4 regions of the Sphingomonas sp. ABOLE genome follow, and region 3 is predicted to be linked to each of the others. Evidence: predicted binding sites of a transcription regulator. Region 3 holds the regulator's gene; each other region holds the start of a gene.
What was found. The regulator LexA, encoded in region 3, represses DNA repair genes until DNA is damaged. The targets are predictions, from matches to a motif close to GTTCCNCNCTTGTTCT.
Positions count from the first base shown of each region.

Region 1 (4,980 bases), on a different contig from region 3:
TGCGCGAACCCCAAGCAGGAGAAGACCCATGGCAGATCTGAGCGCAATCCAGGAGCATATGGAAGTCATCGGCGCCGACGGCGTCCATGTCGGGACCGTCGACCATGTCGATGGCGACCGCATCAAGCTGACCAAGAAGGACTCGGCGGCCCAGGTCGAAGGTGCCACCGGCAGCCATGAAGGGCACCATCATTATATCCCCGGCGGCCTGGTCGCCGAAGTCGAGGGCGACAAGGTGCGCCTCTCGGCCAACGCCGACGTCGCGGTCGAGCTGTTCGAAGAAGAGGCGTAATGTCGCGGGCGGTGAGGAGGCATATGCCTTCCTCACCGCTTCCTCTCGTGCCTCAGCACGCGCCTTTGCCTCTCCCGAGACGGGAGAGGAGGGCATGAGGGTGGACCGCCGCTGCATCGCCAGGGTTCACTGGCAGGCCAAGCATTCGTCGTAATCGGTCGACTCGCCCAGATCGAACTTGGGCTTCTCGATCGTGTTGTCGGCCTCGACCCCGCCCGCGAAGCCGGCGCGCTGCACCGACTTGGAGCGCAGATAGTAGAGCGACTTGATGCCCAGCTCCCAGGCGCGGAAGTGGAGCATCAGCAGGTCCCACTTTTCCACGTCCGCCGGGATGAACAGGTTGAGCGACTGCGCCTGGTCGATGAACGGCGCGCGATCGCCCGCCAGCTCCAGGATCCAGCGCTGGTCGATCTCGAAGCTGGTCTTGTACGTGTCCTTCTCTTCCTGGGTAAGGAAGTCGAGGTGCTGGACCGAGCCGCCCTGCTCGAGAATCGAGTTCCACACCGCGTCGGAATTCTTCGACTTCTCCTTGAGCAGCTTCTCCAGATACGGATTGCGCACCGAGAAGGAGCCGCTGAGCGTCTTGTGGGTGTAGATATTGGCCGGGATCGGCTCGATGCAGGCGCTGGTGCCGCCGCAGATGATCGAGATCGACGCGGTCGGCGCGATCGCCATCTTGCAGCTGAACCGCTCCATCACGCCCATGTCGGCCGCGTCCGGGCAGGGGCCGCGTTCGACCGCTAGCGCCATCGAGGCTTCGTTCACCTGCGCGCTGACATGCTTGAAGATGCGGAGATTCCAGCTCTTCGCCATCGCGCCTTCGAACGGAATGCCGCGGGCCTGGAGGAAGCTGTGGAAGCCCATCACGCCGAGGCCGACCGAGCGCTCGCGCGCCGCCGAATAGCGGGCGCGGGCCATCTCGTCGGGCGCGCGCTCGATATAGTCGGTTAGCACATTGTCGAGGAAGCGCATCACGTCCTCGATGAAGCGCTTGTCCTTGTTCCACTCGTCCCAGGTCTCGAGATTGAGCGAGGAGAGGCAGCACACCGCGGTGCGATCATTGCCCAGGTGGTCGCGGCCGGTGGGCAGCGTGATCTCCGAGCACAGGTTCGAAGTCGAGACCTTGAGGCCAAGGTCGCGGTGGTGCTTGGGCATGGTCGAGTTCACGTGATCCGAGAACACGATGTACGGCTCGCCGGTGGCGAGGCGGGTTTCGACCAGCTTCTGGAACAGCGCGCGCGCATCGACGGTCGCGCGGACCGAGCCGTCCTTCGGGCTCTTCAGCTGCCATTCGGCGCCGTCGCGCACCGCTTCCATGAACGCGTCGGGGATCAGCACGCCGTGGTGCAGGTTGAGCGCCTTGCGGTTGAAGTCGCCCGAGGGTTTCCGGATCTCGAGGAACTCCTCGATCTCGGGGTGCGAGATGTCGAGATAGCAGGCGGCCGAGCCGCGGCGCAGCGAGCCCTGCGAGATCGCGAGCGTCAGCGAATCCATCACGCGGACGAAGGGGATGATGCCGCTGGTCTTGCCATTGAGGCCCACCGGTTCGCCGATGCCGCGCACGCTGCCCCAATAGGTCCCGATGCCGCCGCCGCGCGAGGCGAGCCAGACATTTTCGTTCCAGGTCTGGACGATGCCGTCGAGGCTGTCCGGCACCGAGTTGAGGTAGCAGCTGATCGGCAGGCCGCGGCCCGTGCCGCCGTTCGACAGCACCGGGGTCGCCGGCATGAACCACAGCTTGGAGATATAGTCGTACAGTCGCTGCGCGTGCGCCTGGTCGTCGGCATAGGCCGAGGCGACGCGAACGAACAGGTCCTGGTAGCTTTCGCCGGGGAGCAGATAGCGGTCCTTCAGCGTTTCCTTGCCGAAATCGGTGAGCAGCGCGTCGCGCGCATGATCGACCTCGACCGGATAGGGCTGCGGCACGATCGCCTTGCTGTCGAGCGCCTTGCTGGCGGTGGCGGCTTCGATGGTGGCGGTCTCGTTCACGCTGGTCTCACTATCTCTGAATTCCATACCTCGGACCCCTGTCTTCTGCATACGCAACAACCGACTCGGGGCACGGTAGCAATCGTAGCACCAGCCGGATTTGCGCGAGAACAAAAAGTGTCCATCGGCCCGGCAGCCGGCACGAGTCTACCCCAGTCGCATATGGCTATGCGAACGTTGGGTTACCAGTGCTTGGGCTTGCCCCTTGGTGCGACCACTACAGATTGTGCCAATCCGAGTCCGGGCACAAGAGCGGAAATCACCGAGGATTGCAACGGCTCGTCGCTGAAATGACTCGGCTCGTGGCAGGGCTAACGGCCGCTTCATGTCGCGACGCGCGGACTTCCCTGGCCTTTCAAAAAGGCAAGGGAACGAACATGGAACTGCAAATAAATTTTGGGGGATGAATCACCGCCGCCACAACCACTGGTGGTCGCGGCGGCGCACGCTGCACCATGGGGGCTATTTGAGCGGCAGATAGAGTTCGGTCACCGCCTCGTGCTCGGGCACATCGGGGAAGAAGGCGACCCGTCTCGCGAAGAGGGGAAAGTCGCCGGGTTCCTCGCCGCTTTCCGGCAGCCATGCGCGGTAGAGGAACAGCGCGGCGGGCTCGAGATCGTCGGCCTGCCCCGCCACCCGCAGCATCGCGCAGCGGCCGGCCGGGATCAGGCCGGGCTCGATGCCATGCACGGGGTCGGCCACGGGATGCGCGGTGCCGGCGCAGAGGTCGAGGCGATAGTCTTCGGTCGGGGTGGTGCGCGGATCGGTGTGGAAGATGGTGTAGGTGGCGCTCGCCGGCGGCCGGTGGCCGCTGGTCTTGCGCCAGGCGATGAAGCGGCGGATCGTGTCGCCGAGACGGGCGGGGTCGCCGCGGTGGGTCAGGAACGCCACCGGGGTGGCGGGGAAGTCGAGCGTCGTCACGTCGGCACCGGTGAATCGGGTCTGCATCGTCTGGCTCCTTGCTTGGGTGAGCGGCGCGAGCGCCGCGTGCCAGGGGTGCCAGTCCGGCGCCGCGCGGAACTGCGACGGCGCCTGGCCGAAGCGCTGGCGGAAGGCCCGGGCGAACGCCTCGGGCGCTTCATAGCCGGCATCGAGCGCGATGCCGATGATCGGCTCCCCCGGCCGATAGGCGAGGCGATAGGATGCCCGTTTCATCCGCACGAGCTGGACGTAGCGATGCACCGACAGCCCGAACAGCGCGCTGAACTGGCGGTGGAAATGATGCTTCGAAAACGCCGCGACGCCCGCCAGCGTCTCCAGGTCGAGATCCTCCCCGGCATGCGCGTCGACATGGTCGAGCACGCGCAGCATCCGGGCATGGTAGCGGGCGAGCGGCGTCTGCATCTTTTCCTCCGTGGCGACGCCTTCCTATGCGGCAGGGGTGCAGCCTGCCCGACCGATCTTGCCCAATTGTCCATCGGGGCAGGATTGCGCTTGGTCCGGCACAGGCTAGGCTGACCGCGAAGCAGACAAAAGGGGGATGCGATGCGGGCTTGGGGTGTGGCGATGCTGGCGCTGGCGGCGACGAACCCGGCGATCGCGCAGGTCCGGGTGGAAGAGGTGCCGGCCACGAAGATCGCCGCCGATCTCGCCTTGGGCAAGGCCAGCAGCGCGGCGGTGACCGCCGCCTATCTCGCGCGCATCGCGGCGATGGACCCGAAGGGCCCGACGCTGCGCGCGGTGATCGCGGTGAGCCCCGATGCGCTCGCCCAGGCCCGCGCCAGCGATGCGCGGCGCAAGGCGGGGAGGGCGCTTGGCCCGCTGGACGGCGTGCCGGTGCTGATCAAGGACAATATCGAGACGCGCGAACTGCCGACCACCGCCGGCAGCCTCGCGCTCAAGGACAATCGCACTGGCCGCGACGCGCCGGTGGTGGCGCAGCTTCGCGCGGCGGGCGCGGTGATCCTCGGCAAGACCAATCTCAGCGAATGGGCTAATATCCGCTCCGACCATTCGATGAGCGGGTGGAGCGCGGTCGGCGGCCTGGTGCGCAACCCCTATGCGCTCGATCGCACCGCCTGCGGCTCGTCGAGCGGATCGGGCGCAGCGGCGGCGGCGAGCCTCGCGGCGCTGGCGGTGGGTACCGAGACCGATGGCTCGGTGGTCTGCCCCTCGGCGATGAACGGGCTGGTCGGCCTCAAGCCGACGCTGGGGCTGGTGAGCCGCACCCATGTCGTGCCGATCAGCCACAGCCAGGACACGCCGGGGCCGATGGGCCGCAGCGTCGCCGATGTCGCGCTGCTCTTCTCGGCGATGGTCGGCGAGGATCCCGCCGATCCGGCGACCAAGGGCGCCAATGCCTATCGCAAGGACTATGCGGCCGGCTTGGCCGCCGATGCGCTGAAGGGGATGCGGATCGGCTATTGGCGGCCAGACATGGCCGACGATCTCGCCGCCCGCTTCGACAAGGCGCTTGATGCGCTGCGCGCGGCGGGGGCGACGCTGGTTGAGGTGAAGCTGCCCAAGCTCGATGGGCTGGGCGAGGCCGAAGGGCTGGTACTCTATACCGAGCTCAAGGCCGATCTCGCCGCCTATCTGGCGACCACCCCGGCAACGGTGAAGGTCCGGACGCTGGCCGACGCGATCGCCTACAACCAGGCGCATTCGGGCGAGGAGATGGCCTTCTTCGGCCAGGAAACCTTCCTCAAGGCCGAGGCGACCAAGGGCCTCGACGATCCCGACTACAAGGCGGCGCGCGC
Region 1 covers NZ_QQWY01000001.1:178,414-183,393, forward strand. Annotated here, with positions in the region: gene CA234_RS00875 (DUF2171 domain-containing protein) at 29-292, shown strand; gene CA234_RS00880 (ribonucleoside-diphosphate reductase subunit alpha) at 419-2,308, opposite strand; gene CA234_RS00885 (AraC family transcriptional regulator) at 2,744-3,625, opposite strand; gene CA234_RS00890 (amidase) at 3,767-4,980, shown strand, end outside.
Region 1: CA234_RS00880 (ribonucleoside-diphosphate reductase subunit alpha) is a predicted target of LexA. The motif match lies at 2,525-2,540, and genes of this name have one in related genera.

Region 2 (4,980 bases), on a different contig from region 3:
GCGGCACAGCGCGACGATCAGGAACGGCAGCATGGTCAGCTTGGGGCGCTGGCCGCGATTGTCGTTGAGGTCGGCGCGCATCGCTTCCAGCGCGGTGACGTCGATCTCGTCGACATAGGTGAAGTGGGGGATGGCGCGCTTCGACGCGGCCATGTTCTCGGCGATGCGGCGGCGCATACCGATCACCTTCACCGGCTGATCCTCGCGGGCACGGCTGGCGTGCGGCGCGTGATAGCCCTGCGCGCTGCCATAGCGGAGGAAGGCATCGAGATCGGCGTGGCGGATGCGGTCGCCCTCGGCGGGCTTCACGCTCGCCAGGTCGATGCCGAGATCCGCCGCGCGGGCACGCACGGCCGGGGAGGCGAGGACTTTCGTCTCCTGCGCTCCCCCTCCCGCGTGCGGGAGGGGGCTGGGGGGTGGGCCCCCGGCATCCGCAGGCGCATCGCTGGTGGTGAGCGAGGGCCCACCCCCGGCCCCTCCCGCAAGCGGGAGGGGAGCGTTGGAGACAGCGTCCGCTACTTCCTCCACGCCCGGATTCTCGGCCTCGACCTGCTCCTTGACCGGCGTCTCCGTCTCGGCCGCAGCCTCACCCTCAACCTCGATCACCATCAGCGCCGCGCCGATCGGCACCTGGTCGCCGACCGCGCCGGCGAGCTCGACCACCACGCCGGAGACGGGCGATTCCATCTCCACGGTGGCCTTGTCGGTCATCATGTCGGCGACAGCCATGTCTTCCTCGACGCGGTCGCCGATCTTCACGTGCCAGGCGACGATCTCGGCCTCGGCAATGCCTTCGCCGATGTCCGGCAGACGAAAGGTAAAACGAGCCATGGGCGTCAGTCCTTGAGGAGTTTGTTGAGCGCCTCGCGGATCCGCACCGGACCCGGGAAATAGGCCCATTCGAGGCTGTGGGGATAAGGCGTGTCGAAGCCGGTGACGCGGGCGATCGGCGCTTCGAGATGGTAGAAGCAGCGCTCCTGCACCAAGGCCGAAAGCTCGGCGCCGAAGCCGGAGGTGCGCGTCGCCTCATGGACGATCATGCAGCGGCCGGTCTTCTTGACCGAGGCTTCGATCGCTTCGATGTCGAGCGGCACCAGCGTGCGCAGGTCGAGGATCTCGGCATCGACGCCCAGCTCCTCGATCGTCGCGGCGACCACATGCACCATCGTGCCGTAGCAGAGGATGGTCACCGCCTCGCCAGCGCGGACGGTCGCGGCCTTGCCGAGTTCGACGCGGTAATAGCCCTCGGGCACCTCGCTCGCGGGGTGGGCGGTCCAGTTCCTGGCCGGGCGATCATAATGGCCGTCGAACGGGCCATTATAGATGCGCTTGGGCTCGAGGAAGAGGACGGGGTCGTTGTCCTCGATCGCGGCGATCAGCAGGCCCTTGGCGTCATAGGGGGTCGACGGGATCACCGTCTTGATGCCCGAGACATGGGTGAAGATGCCCTCGGGCGACTGGCTGTGCGTCTGCCCGCCGAAGATCCCGCCGCCATAGGGCGAGCGCACCGTGATCGGCGCGGTGAAGTCGCCGTTCGAGCGATAGCGCAGCCGCGCCGCCTCGGAGACGAGCTGGTCGAGCGCCGGGTAGATGTAATCGGCGAACTGGATCTCGGGCACGGGGCGCAGGCCATAGGCACCCATCCCGATCGCCACGCCGATGATGCCGATCTCGGTGATCGGCGTGTCGAACGCGCGGGTCTTGCCGTATTTGGCCTGGAGCCCGGCGGTCGCGCGGAACACGCCGCCGAAATAGCCGACATCCTCGCCCATCACGACGACCTGGTCGTCGCGTTCCATCATCACGTCCATGGCGGAGTTGATCGCCTGGATCATGTTCATGCGGGGGGCGGTCAAATCCCGGCCGCCTTGCGCTCGGCGATCATCTGGTCGCTCTGTTCCTTCAAGTGCCAGGGCATGTCTTCGAACACGCCCTCGAACATCGTCTCGAACGGCTGGTGCATGCCGTGGCCGAGGATACCGTTCTTCTCGGCTTCCTTCTGCGCGCGCTTCACCGTCTCGGCGAGCTCGAGGTCCATCGCCGCATGGCGTTCCTCGTCCCATTCGCCGAGGCCGATCAGATGGTCCTTGAGCCGCCGGATCGGGTCGCCGAGCGGCCAGGCATTGGACTCGCCGGCCGAGCGATAGGCGCTGGGATCGTCCGAGGTCGAATGGCCCTCGGCGCGGTAGGTGAAATGCTCGATAAGCGTCGGGCCCTGGTTGGTCCGCGCGCGCTCGGCCGCCCACTCCGTCGCCGCATAGACCGCCAGCGCGTCGTTGCCGTCGACGCGCAAGCCCGCGATGCCATAGCCGATCGCGCGTGCCGCGAAGGTGGTCGCCTCGGCACCCGCGAAGCCGGAGAAGCTCGAGATCGCCCACTGGTTGTTGACGACGTTGAAGATCACCGGGGCGCGGTAGACGGTGGCGAAGGTCAGCGCCGAGTGGAAGTCGCCTTCCGCGGTCGAGCCTTCGCCGCACCAGGTGGCGGCGATGCGCGTGTCGCCGCGCGCCGCGCTCGCCATCGCCCAGCCCACCGCCTGCGGATATTGGGTGGCGAGGTTGCCGGAGATCGAGAAGAACCCGGTCTCCTTCGACGAATACATGATCGGCAGCTGCCGGCCCTGCAGCGGATCGCCCTTGTTCGAGTAGATCTGGTTCATCATCTCGACCAGCGGATAGCCGCGGGTGATGAGGATGCCCTGCTGGCGATAGCTGGGGAAGCACATGTCGTCGCCGGCCATGGCCAGTGCGGCGGAAACCGACACCGCCTCCTCGCCGGTCGACTTCATGTAGAAGCTGGTCTTGCCTTGGCGCTGGGCGCGGAACATGCGTTCGTCGAAGGCGCGGGTGAGCGCCATGCTGCGCAGCATTTTCCGCTTCGCCTCTGCATCGAGCCGCGGATCCCAGGGGCCGACGGCGTTGCCTTCGTCGTCGAGGACGCGGATCAGGCCATAGGCGAGTTCGTGGAATCGATCGGCCGGCTCGGCGGTGTCCGGGCGGCGTGCTGCGCCGGCGGGCGGGATCGCAAGATCGCTGAAGTCGGCCTCGTCGCCGGGGCGAAAGCGCGGCTCGGGCACGTGCAGCGATAAGGGCGGCAGGTTGGCGCGCGGGGCGTCCACCGTCATGGTCTCTCCATAAATTCGGCCGTGTCGCCACGGACAACGCACGGAACTCGATTTCACGAGCTTGTTATAAAATTTCAATCGGCCTGTCGAGATGGGGCAGCAGGGCTGGCCTAAAAATTTGAGGTCCGGAGTCCGATTGACTCGCGGTAGAATTGGAACAAAATAGGAACGAACGAGTCGGACCTGTCATCAACCCCCGAGCGAGTCGCCGTGCCCGATCCTGCCACTCTCGACCAGTTGCGCGCAATGCTCAGCGCCATCGACGGCACCGGATTCCGTCGGCGCCCGGTGCTGCCCTTCGGGCTGGAGCGGCTCGATGCGAAGCTGGCGGACGGGGGTCTGCGGCTCGATGCGCTGCACGAGATTGCCGGCGCCACGCCCGATCTGACCGACGATTGCGCCGCCACCACCTTCCTGGGCGGAATCGCCGCGCGCTGCTGGGGGCCGGTGCTGTGGGTGGTGCGACGGCGCGACCTGTTCGCCCCGGGGCTGGCGCAGGTCGGGCTCGATCCCAAGCGCGTGATCTATGCCGAGGCGCGCGACGACGACGAACTGCTCGCGATCATGGAAGAGGGGCTGCGCCATCGCGGCCTCGGCGCGGTGATCGGCGAAGTGAAGCGGCTGGCCATGCCGGCGACGCGGCGGCTGCAACTGGTGGCCGAGGGGGGGCGCACGATCGCCTTGCTGCTCAAGCGCCATGCGCGCGAAGGGAGCGATCCCTTGGGTGCGCCGTCCGCCGCGGTGACGCGGTGGCGGATCGGCTGCGCGCCGTCGGCACCGCTGCCGGTGGAGGGGGTCGGGCGGCCGCGCTGGGAGCTGTCGCTGGCGCGGCAACGTGGGGGGGAATCGTTCCAACTCTTGGTGGAGGCCTGCGATGCAACGGGTCGCTGCGCTCTTCCTGCCCCACTGGTCGCTCGACCGCGCGCGGCGGGCCGAGCGGCGCGCGCTGCCGCCGCCTGAGCGGGCGCACCAAGACGCAACTATTCAGGATCGCCCGGCTTCCGTTCCTGCCCCGCATGCGAGACAGGCTGACGCCACGCATGCGCATGCCATTGCCACCTGCGCTCCCCTTCCGCTTGCGGGGGGGGGCGGGGGAGGGGCTGATCTCAGCATAGTCCACCCCCTCCACGTCAGTCCCTCCCGCAAGCGGGAGGGGAGCGAAAGTGGCGAGCATCTCGCTTCCGTTCAGGCGCTCGCCTCAGCCGAGCAGGAGGCCGCCTGCTCCGTCCAGCGCGGCGGCGGCTGGCGGCCGGGCGCGCGCTGGGCACGGGCCGCGCGCGATGCTGCCATCGCTGCGCTGCCGCCGCACCAGCGACCGCCGCTGCGCGAGCTCGGTCGGCGGAGCGAGGCGGCGGACCACGCCTTCAAGCGGATGCGGCCCGACGAGGGCGGGGCGATGCCGGGTGAGGTGGGGTTGGCGCTGACATCACGTGGGGTTGTTTCGGTCGCTGCTCCACCTGTGCCGCCCCCCCAATCGTCATCCCGGCGAAAGCCGGGATCCATTGCCTTCTCCGTCGAAGAAGAAGCCGAGACCGCCAGGCGAATGGATCCCGGCTTTCGCCGGGATGACGAAGGAGGTGTGGAGACTCCCCGCGTCCTCTCCCGCCGCACCGGCAGCCGCAGCGAAGTCGCCGCCGCCTGCCCCGCAGCAATGACCGCGGGCATCCGCATCGGCATGGCGCTCACCCAGGCCCGCGCGCTGGTGCCCGCGCTCCGCGTCGACCCTGCCGACCCGCACGGCGACCGCGCCGATCTAGAACGGCTGGCGCACAGCCTCGCGCGGCGCTGGTCGCCCAGCGTCACCCTCGCCGGCGAGGACCTGCTGTTCCTCGACCTGACCGGCGTCGCCCATCTCC
Region 2 covers NZ_QQWY01000010.1:116,690-121,669, reverse strand. Annotated here, with positions in the region: gene CA234_RS08395 (dihydrolipoamide acetyltransferase family protein) at 1-831, opposite strand, end outside; gene CA234_RS08390 (alpha-ketoacid dehydrogenase subunit beta) at 837-1,841, opposite strand; gene CA234_RS08385 (3-methyl-2-oxobutanoate dehydrogenase (2-methylpropanoyl-transferring) subunit alpha) at 1,853-3,124, opposite strand; gene CA234_RS08380 (protein ImuA) at 3,371-4,084, shown strand; gene CA234_RS08375 (DNA polymerase Y family protein) at 4,704-4,980, shown strand, end outside.
Region 2: CA234_RS08380 (protein ImuA) is a predicted target of LexA. The motif match lies at 3,279-3,294, and genes of this name have one in related genera.

Region 3 (4,980 bases):
CTGCTCACCGCGAGCCGCCGCACCGGCTGAAGCCGCTTGCATCGCCGCCGCCGCACCGCCAATCGGGCGGCATGGCACTTCTTCCCATCGCCGAGGCCCAGGCGCGGCTGCTCGCGCTTGCCGGCCCCACCCCCGTCGAGACGGTCCCGCTGGGGCAAGCCGTCGGCCGCTGGGCCGCCGAGCCGGTGGTCGCACGCCGCACCCAGCCGGAAACCGACCTTTCGGCGATGGACGGCTATGCGATCCGCTTCGCCGACCTGCCCGGACCTTGGGCCGTGATCGGCGAGAGCGCGGCGGGGTCTGGCTTCGCGGGCACGGTTGCGCCCGGAGAAGCGGTACGGATCTTCACCGGCGCGCCGATGCCCGCGGGCGCGGACACGGTGCTCGTCCAGGAAGAGGCCGCGCGCGACGGCGATCAGCTAAGCCTCGCTGGCGAAGGCCCGTCCTATCTGGGTCGCAACACGCGCCGCCGCGGGCTGGACTTTGCGCAAGGCGACGCGCTGATCGCAGCGGGCGAGCGGCTCACGCCAGCCCGGATCGCGCTGGCGGCGATCGGCGGCCATGCGGCACTGCCCGTCGGCCGCAAGGTCCGCGTCGCCATCGCCGCGACCGGCGACGAGCTGGTGGCACCGGGTATGCCGATCGGGCCCGCCCAGTTGCCCGAATCGAACCGCACGATGCTCGCCGCGCAGCTGGCCGATCTGCCGGTCGAGATCGTCGACCTCGGCATCCTGCCCGACGATCTGGGCGCCCTCACCCATGCCTTCGCCACTGTCGAGGCCGATCTGCTGATCACCAGCGGCGGCGCGTCGGTAGGCGATCACGACCTCGTCCGCCCCGCGCTGGAAGCCGCCGGCGCGACCATCGACTTCTGGCGCATCGCGCTCCGACCGGGCAAGCCGATGATGGCGGGCACGCGCGGCGACATGGTCGTGCTGGGCCTGCCGGGCAATCCGGTTTCGGTGTTCGTCACCGCGCTGCTCTTCGCCAAGCCCTTGATCGCGCACCGATCCGGTGCCGCCGATCCGTTCCCGCGCGGGCGCTCGGCGATCCTCGGCGAGCCGCTGCCGGCCAATGGCCCGCGCACCGACTATCTCCGCGCCGCGCTGATCGACGGCCGCGTCCATGCCTCGGCGATCCAGGACAGCTCGATGCTCCGCACGCTCGCCCGCAGCACCTGCCTGATCGTGCGCGAGCCGCATGCGCCAGCCGCAAATAGCTCCGACTCGGTGGAAATCCTCGACATCGCTTGACAGCGCCTCGGAACATTGCATAAACGTTCCCAGTCTGTTCTGGACCACGGAGGATTGGATGCTCACGCGCAAGCAGCACGAGCTGATCTGCTTCATTTCCGACCGTCTTGCCGAGACGGGCGTATCGCCCTCGTTCGAGGAAATGAAGGAGGCGCTCGATCTCAAGTCGAAATCGGGCGTGCACCGCCTGATCAGCGCGCTGGAGGAACGCGAGTTCATCCGCCGCCTGCCCAACCGCGCCCGCGCGCTGGAAGTGCTGCGCATGCCCGAGCGCGGCGAGCGCAAGCCTGTCGCCAAGGCGCCCAAGCCGGCGAGCGCGGCCGCCGCTCCCGCATCGCCCCCGACGCCGGCCAATGACGTGGTGGAGATCCCGCTGCACGGCCGCATCGCCGCGGGTACGCCGATCGAGGCGCTCGAAGGCTCGACCATGCTGCCGGTGCCCGCCGCGCTGCTCGGCGCGGGCGAGCATTATGCGCTCGAAGTCGCTGGCGATTCGATGGTGGAAGCCGGCATCCTCGACGGCGACTATGCGCTGATCCGCCGCACCGAGACCGCACGGGACGGCGAGATCGTCGTCGCGCTGATCGACGATGCCGAGGCGACGCTGAAATATTTCCGCAAGGAAGGCGCGATGGTCCGGCTCGATCCGGCCAATCGCGACTATACGCCCCAGCGCTATCGCCCGGATCAGGTGCGGGTGCAGGGCCGGTTGGCGGGATTGTTGCGCCGCTACTGATGAATGGGGCCGGGACGAGGCGATGCGAAGCACCAGCTACAGCTTCGCCTTACGCTTCGTCCATTCCTTGTCCGCCCGCCCCCGCACACCTCGGGCGCGCTGATCCGCGTGGTGTACTTTCAGGCATCGATATTACTACTTCTACGCATCGGACATTCATGCCACGGTCTGCACACAAGAAGTGATGGAGCGCGGGCCGATGCGTGGACCTCTTCTGGCGGTGGCGATGAGCCTGCTCTTCCCAGGCCTCGGGATGGCGCAGCAGAGCATATCCTCTTCTCAGGACGCGGCGCAGTCGCCGGCTACCACGGATACAACCGATCGCGCACAGGGGCGCAAGGCGCCTGCCGGCCCCACCGATCCCATCATCGTCACAGGACGCAAGCCTGCTTCCAAGAAGGACATCAGCGCGCTGGTGCATGCGATCACGCCGCCCAGTCCCAACGATGCACCGCTGCCCCGCTTCCAAAGCGCCGTCTGCTTCGGTAGCGTCGGGCTCGAGCGCTCCGTCCTCGAGATGATCGGCTACCGCCTGGCGGCAGATGCCGAGCAGGCCGGGCTAAAGCTCGCGGGCGATGGATGCACGCCCAACATCCTCGTCGTCTTCACCGACGGCGTAGCCACGGGGATCGACACGCTCGTGCGGCGCAAATGGTGGCTCTTCGGGGATCGTACGCCGTCGGAAATCCGCACCATCGTCGGCGAGCGCGGTCCCGTGCGCGCATGGAGCAACAGCGAAGTCCTCAGCCGCGATGGCGAGCATATCAACCAGGGCGGCTTTTTGAACGTCCCGATTGCCTCCAGGCTGGTCTCGCCCACGCGCAAGGACATGCTAGCGTCGATCGTGCTGGTCGAGCGCTCGGCCGTGATCGGCAAGACCAGCAACCAGATCGCCGATTATCTGGCGATGCGCACCCTGGGCGGCGCCCGCCCCCGCGCCACCGGACCGACGGAGACGATCCTGTCCCTGTTCGACGGGAATACCAATCGCGTGCCGAGCGAACTCACCGCCTTCGACCGCGGCTATCTGCGCGGCCTCTATGCCGGACAGGCCAATGCCTTTGCCTGGAGCACGCGCGGATTGATCGTCGAGCGCGTCCTCAAGGAGCAACAGGCAGATCCCCCGCCGTTTGCCGAACACTGACTGCACGCTCGGTGCGGTCCTCGCGTCTGGACGCGTCGGCCGTGCGAAGGATGGGGCCGTTCAGCGAACGTTCGTGGGCCATCCCTTGCGCGCGTGCGGGCTTTGGATGGCGCCCGCGCGCCCGAGGGCCCACCTTGATTGACCGGGGCCCGGCGCGCCGTTCAAGCTGCACGCCTTACTTGGGCGTTTGGGCCCTGAGCTCCGCCTCGAACGCCTTCTGCGCCGCATCCACCCGACGCCCCAGTTCGCCCGGATCGACGAACGCCTCGGGATCGCCCGCCGCCTGCTTGGCGCGTTTGGCGGCGAGATCGAACTGCTCGGCGTGGAAGCTCAGGAACACGTCGGCCTGGGTCGCGCGCAGCTTGGCGAAGGTGGCGCGGAAATCGGCGGGCGCCGCGTCATAGCCATGGCCCGGTGTCAGCGGCTGGTCGGCGACGCTGAAGCTGCAGGCGAACAGCACCGTCAGGCTGTCCCCGCCCGAGGGGACCTGCATGGTGAAGCTGGTGCAGCCCTTGGTGTGCCCCGGCGTCAGATGCGCGACCAGCGTGTTGGTGCCGAGCCGGATCTCCTCGCCGTCCTTGAGCTGCCCGTCCACCTTCACCGGCGGCGCGGCGATGCTGATGTCCGGGCGATAGTCGGACGTGCCCGCCTCCAGCGCCGGGGTATCGGCGGCGCTCGCCAGCAGCCGCGCGCCGGTGCGGCGCTTGAGCTCGGCGAGGCCGCCCTCGTGGTCCCAATGCGCGTGATTGATCAGCAGGATCTTCACGTCGTTGAGCTTGAAGCCGAGCTTCTCGATGTTCGCGGCGATCAGCGGCGCGCTTTCGGGCATGCCGCCGTCGATCAGGATGTGCCCCTGCGGGCTGGTGATCAGATAGGCCGAGATCCCCGCGGTGCCGACATAGTGGACGTTGCCGAGGATCCGGAACGGCGCCATCGGCTGGTTCCATTCGGCGCGGGTCTTGGCCCAGTCGGTGCGCTGGGCCAGCGCCGGGGAAGCCAGGCCAAGTGCCGAGGCCGCAAGCAGAATCCGGATCATCGTCGATCTCCCTTCGCGGCGCTGAATGGGGGCTGGACGGTGGGCGGGTCAAGCCATGGCTGGCGCGCGGTCGTGGCGACGGTGCGGACCGTCCCGCCCGCAAAGGTCACCGCGACCCCGCCGGTAGAGTCGAGCGCCTGCCGATCGAGCCGCAGCCAGCGCGGATGGCAGGCGCGCGGCAGCCGCCGTTCGCTCACCACGATGTCGCTCGACGCGCAGACCGCGACCAGTTCGCGCCACGCCACCGGATAGACGCTGCGCGTGGCTGCGACGCGCCAGCGCCGTCCGCCCTGCGCAACCTCCGCGACACACAGATCGCGGCTGCACCGCGCATCGGGCCGCTCGGCGAGCGCCGCCAGCGCATCGGCCTCGACCCCGCCATTCTCGCCGAGCACCTGGCGGGTGAAGTCGCCCGCGCGGTCGCGCAGCAGCGCGAGACTGCCGTCCGCCATGCGCAGCGCGACGTGGCGCCCGTCGCCGGTGACCAGCAGGTCCGGGCCGGGCGTCGCCAGCGCCCACAGCGCCCCCACGAGCAGCGGAACGAGCCCCGCGATCCGCACCCGCGTCCGCCACAGGCCGAGCCACAGTCCGCCGAGCACCATGCACGCGAAGGCCCCCGCCGGCATCACCGGCAGCACCGCAACCGATCCGGGCGCACTCGCCACGCTGTGCGCGATCCACAGCAGCAGCGCCATGGCCTGGCCGGTCAGCCACCAGAAGGGCGCGCCCACCCCGATCAGGTCGCCCAGCAACGCCAGCGCCTCGAGCGGCATCACCACGAAGGTGGTGAGCGGGATCGCGGCGATGTTGG
Region 3 covers NZ_QQWY01000034.1:13,397-18,376, reverse strand. Annotated here, with positions in the region: gene CA234_RS18135 (PilZ domain-containing protein) at 1-30, shown strand, start outside; gene CA234_RS18130 (molybdopterin molybdotransferase MoeA) at 72-1,253, shown strand; gene lexA (transcriptional repressor LexA) at 1,312-1,989, shown strand; gene CA234_RS18120 (hypothetical protein) at 2,216-3,133, shown strand; gene bla (subclass B3 metallo-beta-lactamase) at 3,309-4,169, opposite strand; gene CA234_RS18110 (ComEC/Rec2 family competence protein) at 4,166-4,980, opposite strand, start outside.

Region 4 (4,980 bases), on a different contig from region 3:
GAGCCGTTGCGGACCTGTTCGCCGGGCTGGGCACCTTCACCTTCGCGCTGAACCAGGCGAGGGTCTATGCGGGCGAGGCGGCGCGCGACGCGATCCTGTCGCTCAAAGCGGCGGGCGGTGCCGCGGGGCGACAGGTGTTCGGCGACCATCGTGACCTGTTCCGGCGGCCGCTGGCGACTGCGGAACTGGATCGGTTCGACGCCGTGGTGCTCGATCCGCCGCGCGCGGGTGCGCGCGAGCAGGTGGGCGAACTGGCCGGCTCCAAGGCGCCGATTCTGGCCTATGTTTCCTGCAATCCCAGTACCTTCGCACGCGATGCGGAGGTCTTGTGCAAGGGCGGCTATCGCCTCGAATGGGTGCAGCCGGTGGGCCAGTTCCGCTGGTCAACCCATGTCGAACTCGCAGCGAAGTTCACACGCTAGGATATTCGGCCCAAAGGAAAAACAGGCCATCGGGCGGCGCATTCAAGCCCAATGTTGTTCGGTCGCGCGCCACCAGCGCCTCGCGGACGTCTTCCGGCGCCCATTTGCCTTGGCCAACCAAGGACAGGCAACCGACCATCGAGCGGACCTGGTGGTGCAGGAAGGAGCGTGCCGAGGCGAACATGCTGATCCGGTCGCCGGTCTCGACGACCTCTAGCCTGTCGAGCGTGCGCACCGGGCTCTCCGCCTGGCAGTGCGCCGAGCGGAAGGTGGTGAAGTCGTGGCGGCCCACCAGATAGGCCGCGGCTGCCTGCATTGCCCCAACATCCAGCGGCCCGGAGAGACGCCAGGCGAGACCCTTCTCCCAGGTCAGCGGGGCGCGGCGCGTTATGATGCGATATTCATAATGGCGACTAAGACATGAGAAACGCGCATGCCATTCCTCAGAGACTTCCTCGCAGGCGAGGATCGCGACCGGATGCGGGCGAATGCGGGCATTGAGCGCTTCCATCAGCCGGAAGGGGGCGATCGGCTTGGCGATGTCGACATGCGCGCGCATGCCGAGGCCGTGCACGCCCGCATCGGTACGGCCGGCGGCATGGACCACCACGTCCTCCCCCGTCACCGCATAGGCCGCGTCCTCGATCGCCTGCTGGACGCTGGGGCCATGATCCTGCCGCTGCCAGCCCATGAACGGCCGGCCATCGAACTCCACCGTCAGGGCGAAGCGCGTCAAAGCTGCGTCCCCGCCGAGATGGGGAAGCCGCGCAGCAGTTCGGGCACCGTCATCACGCCGCGGCCGGCGCGCTGGATCGAAGTCGGCTGGATCGCGCCTGCGCCGCAATGGATCAGCAGGTTCTCTCCGACGGTGCCTGCCGGTCCGCTAGCGTCGACCAGATCGGCGGAATGGATACGGAAGCGCTCCTCACCCAGCTCGAAGAAGGCCCCAGGGGCCGGATTGAACGCCCGCACGGCCCGCTCGACTTCCACGGCGCTGCGAGTGAAGTCCAGCCGAGCCTCGGCCTTGTCGATTTTGGACGCGTAGGTGATGCCCTCTTCGGGCTGCGATACGGCAGGATAGGCGTCGAAATCGGCGAGCACCTCTACCATCAGCCGCGCGCCCGTTGCGCTCAACTCGGCGCGTAGCTCGCCCGCCGTCTTGCGGTCGATCGGCGTGCGCCCCTCCAGCCGTACCGGACCGGTATCGAGCCCGGCCTCCATCTGCATGATGCCGACGCCGGTCTCGGCATCCCCCGCGAGGATCGCCCGCTCGATCGGCGCCGCACCGCGCCAGCGCGGTAGCAGCGAGCCATGGACGTTGAGGCATCCCAGCCGCGGCGCCGCCAGCACCGCTTTGGGCAGGATCAGGCCATAGGCGGCAACCACCGCCACATCCGCCTCGAGCGCCGACAGCGCTGCCTGCTCCTCCGCCCCCTTGAGGCTCAGCGGCGTCCGCACTTCGATCCCCAGCACCTCGGCGCGGGCATGGACCGGGGAGGGGGTCAGCACCTTGCCGCGCCGGCCGCCGGGGCGGGGCGGCTGGCTATAGGCGGCGGCGATGTCGTGCCCGGCTTCGACCAGGGCATCGAGCACCGGCACGGCGAAATCGGGGGTTCCCATGAAGAGGATGCGCATGCCTTCCCCTCAACCGCTTGGCAGGCGCGCATGCAAGCCCCTATGTGAAGCGCCATGGCCTCTCCCGAAATCGAAGCGCTGACCCAGGCCCTGTCGCGGCTGCCCGGTTTCGGGCCGCGATCGGCGCGGCGGGCGGTGCTGCACCTGCTCAAGAAGCGCGAGACGATGCTCGACCCGCTGCTCGCGGCGCTGAGTGCGGTCAGCCAGAAGCTTACGACCTGCCACGTCTGCGGTAATGTCGACACGCATGACCCCTGCGCGATCTGCGCCGACCCGCGCCGCGACGACCGTTCGCTGTGCGTGGTCGAGGAGGTCGCCGACCTCTGGGCGCTCGACCGCGCGCGGCTGTTCCCCGGCCGCTTCCATGTGCTGGGCGGCAAGCTCTCCGCGCTCGACGGGGTGCGGCCCGAGGACCTGCGCATCGACGCGCTAGTCCGCCGGGTCGGCGCGGGCGGCATCGACGAGGTCGTCCTCGCGATGAACGCCACGCTCGAGGGGCAGACCACCGCGCATTATGTCTCCGAGCGGCTGGAAGCCTTCCCGATCCGCGTCACCCAGCTCGCCCATGGCCTGCCGGTGGGCGGCGAGCTCGACTATCTCGACGAGGGGACGCTCGCCCAGGCGCTGCGCGCGCGGCGGCCGGTTGCTTGACGCTTTGGGGCCGCGCTCCTAAATTTGGGCGATGGCCATCCTTCCCATCGTCGAAGTACCCGATCCGCGTTTGCGTCTCGTCTCCACTCCCGTAGAGGCGGTCGACGACGACATCCGCACGCTGATCGGCGACATGTTCGACACGATGTACGATGCGCCGGGCATCGGCCTCGCCGCGATCCAGGTGGGCGTGCCCAAGCGGCTGATCGTGATGGACCTGCAGGAGGAAGAGGACGAGGAGGGCAAGCCGATCCGGCACCCGCGCGTCTTCATCAACCCCGAGATCCACGAGCCCGCCGAGGAGCTTTCGGTCTATACCGAGGGCTGCCTGTCGGTCCCCGACCAGTTCGCCGATGTCGAGCGCCCCGCGCGCTGCCGGGTGACCTGGCTCGACGAGAAGGGCGTGGCCCATGACGAACTGTTCGAGGGCCTGCTCGCCACCTGCATCCAGCACGAGATGGACCATCTGGAGGGCATCGTGTTCCTCGACCATCTCTCGCGGCTCAAGCGCGACATGCTGCTGAAGAAGCTCAACAAGGCGCGCAAGGCCGCCTGAGGGCTGCCATTCCCTTCTGCCGTCATCCCGGCGAAAGCCGGGATCCATTCGCCACGCCGTTTCGGCGTAAGCCGTGACGGTGACCCCAATGGATTCCGGCTTTCGCCGGAATGACGGAGGGGGACGAGGGGCGTCCGCCACTTATCCACCGAACCCTCTCCAACCCGCGCCGAACCGACCGCACCCGCCCTTGCGGCCCCGTCCCGCACGGCGTAAGTTCGCGTCCTGTTCCCCGGGAGGCGTGTGTTGGATCCGTTTGTTGTTGCCTTTGTGATGGTTGCCCTGGTCGTGGGCGTGGTGGTCGGTTGGCTGATCGGCGCGCGCGGCACGAGCGAGGCGCGGGCCGAAAGCGCCCGGCGCGAGGCCGATTTCAAGGCCGCGATCACCGATCTCGCCATGGCCGAGGAACGCGTGGCGCAGCTCCCCCGCCTGCGCGAGGAAGCGGCGATGCTCCGCAACGAGCGCGACGCCGCGCGCATCGAGCTGGCCGAACTCAAGGCCAAGGCCGGCTCGTTCGAGGAGCGGCTCGCCGAATTCGTCAACGCCCGCGAAGTGATGGCCGGCCAGTTCCGCGAACTCGCCTCGACCATGCTCGGCGAGACGCAGCGCGCCTTCCTCGAACGCGCCGAGGCGCGCTTCCACCAGGCTGGCGAGAAGAACGAGGAGCGGCTGCGCACGCTGCTCCAGCCGATCGACACCACGCTCAAGCGCTATGAGGAAGGGCTGCAGCGCGTCGAGAAGGATCGCAGCGACAGCTATGGCCAGCTGCGCGAGGCGATCAGCGCCGTCCATGCCAGCCTGGGCGAGACGCGCGCGGAAACCTCCAAGCTGGTCAATGCCCTGCGCGCCGCCCCCAAGACGCGCGGCCGCTGGGGCGAGCAGCAGTTCCGCAACCTGATCGAGATCGCCGGGCTTTCCGGCCATGTCGATTTCGCATCGGAAGTCTCGGTCACTACCGAGGACGGCATGCTGCGGCCGGACTTCATCATCCGCCTGCCGGGCGACCAGCAGCTGATCGTCGACGTGAAATGCGTGCTCGACGGCTATCTCCAGGCGGCCGAGGCGACCAGCGCCGAGGAGCGCGCGGCGGCGCTGAAATCGCATGCGAAAGCGATGAGCACCCATGCCGACGCGCTGTCGCGCAAGGCCTATTGGGCGCAGTTCGAAAAGGCGCCCGATTTCGTGATCATGTACATCCCCGGCGACAATTTCCTGTCCAGCGCGCTGGAGGTGGACATGGAGCTGTGGGAGCGCGCGGCGCGCAACCGGGTGATCATCGCCGGCCCCTCGGCCTTCCTGCCACTCGCCCGCACCGTGGCGGCGATGTGGCGCCAGCAGAAGCTCACCGAGGATGCCCGCGAAGTCGGCAAGCTGGGCAAGGAGCTGTACGAGCGGCTGGCGACGGCGGCGAGCCACCTCAAGCGCGTCGGCGGCGGGCTGAACAGCGCGGTGGAGAATTACAACAAGTTCGTCGCGAGCTTCGAAGGCCGGGTGATGGTCTCCGCGCGGCGCTTCCAGGCGCTCAACGTGGATATCGGCAACAGCAATCTGGACACGATCGACAGCGTCGACGTGATCGCGCGGGCGCCGACGGCGGAACTGCCGGCGCCTGAGGGGGGTGAGGTCGAGGAAGCGGCTGCGGCGGAGTGAGGCGGGATGGTGCGGTATCGCCATACGACGTTGCCGCCGCCCTATCTCAAGCGCGTCTGGCTAAAC
Region 4 covers NZ_QQWY01000041.1:1,109-6,088, reverse strand. Annotated here, with positions in the region: gene CA234_RS19610 (class I SAM-dependent RNA methyltransferase) at 1-422, shown strand, start outside; gene truA (tRNA pseudouridine(38-40) synthase TruA) at 412-1,158, opposite strand; gene fmt (methionyl-tRNA formyltransferase) at 1,155-2,057, opposite strand; gene recR (recombination mediator RecR) at 2,112-2,708, shown strand; gene def (peptide deformylase) at 2,740-3,264, shown strand; gene rmuC (DNA recombination protein RmuC) at 3,538-4,914, shown strand; gene CA234_RS19580 (AAA family ATPase) at 4,921-4,980, shown strand, end outside.
Region 4: rmuC (DNA recombination protein RmuC) is a predicted target of LexA. The motif match lies at 3,481-3,496, and genes of this name have one in related genera.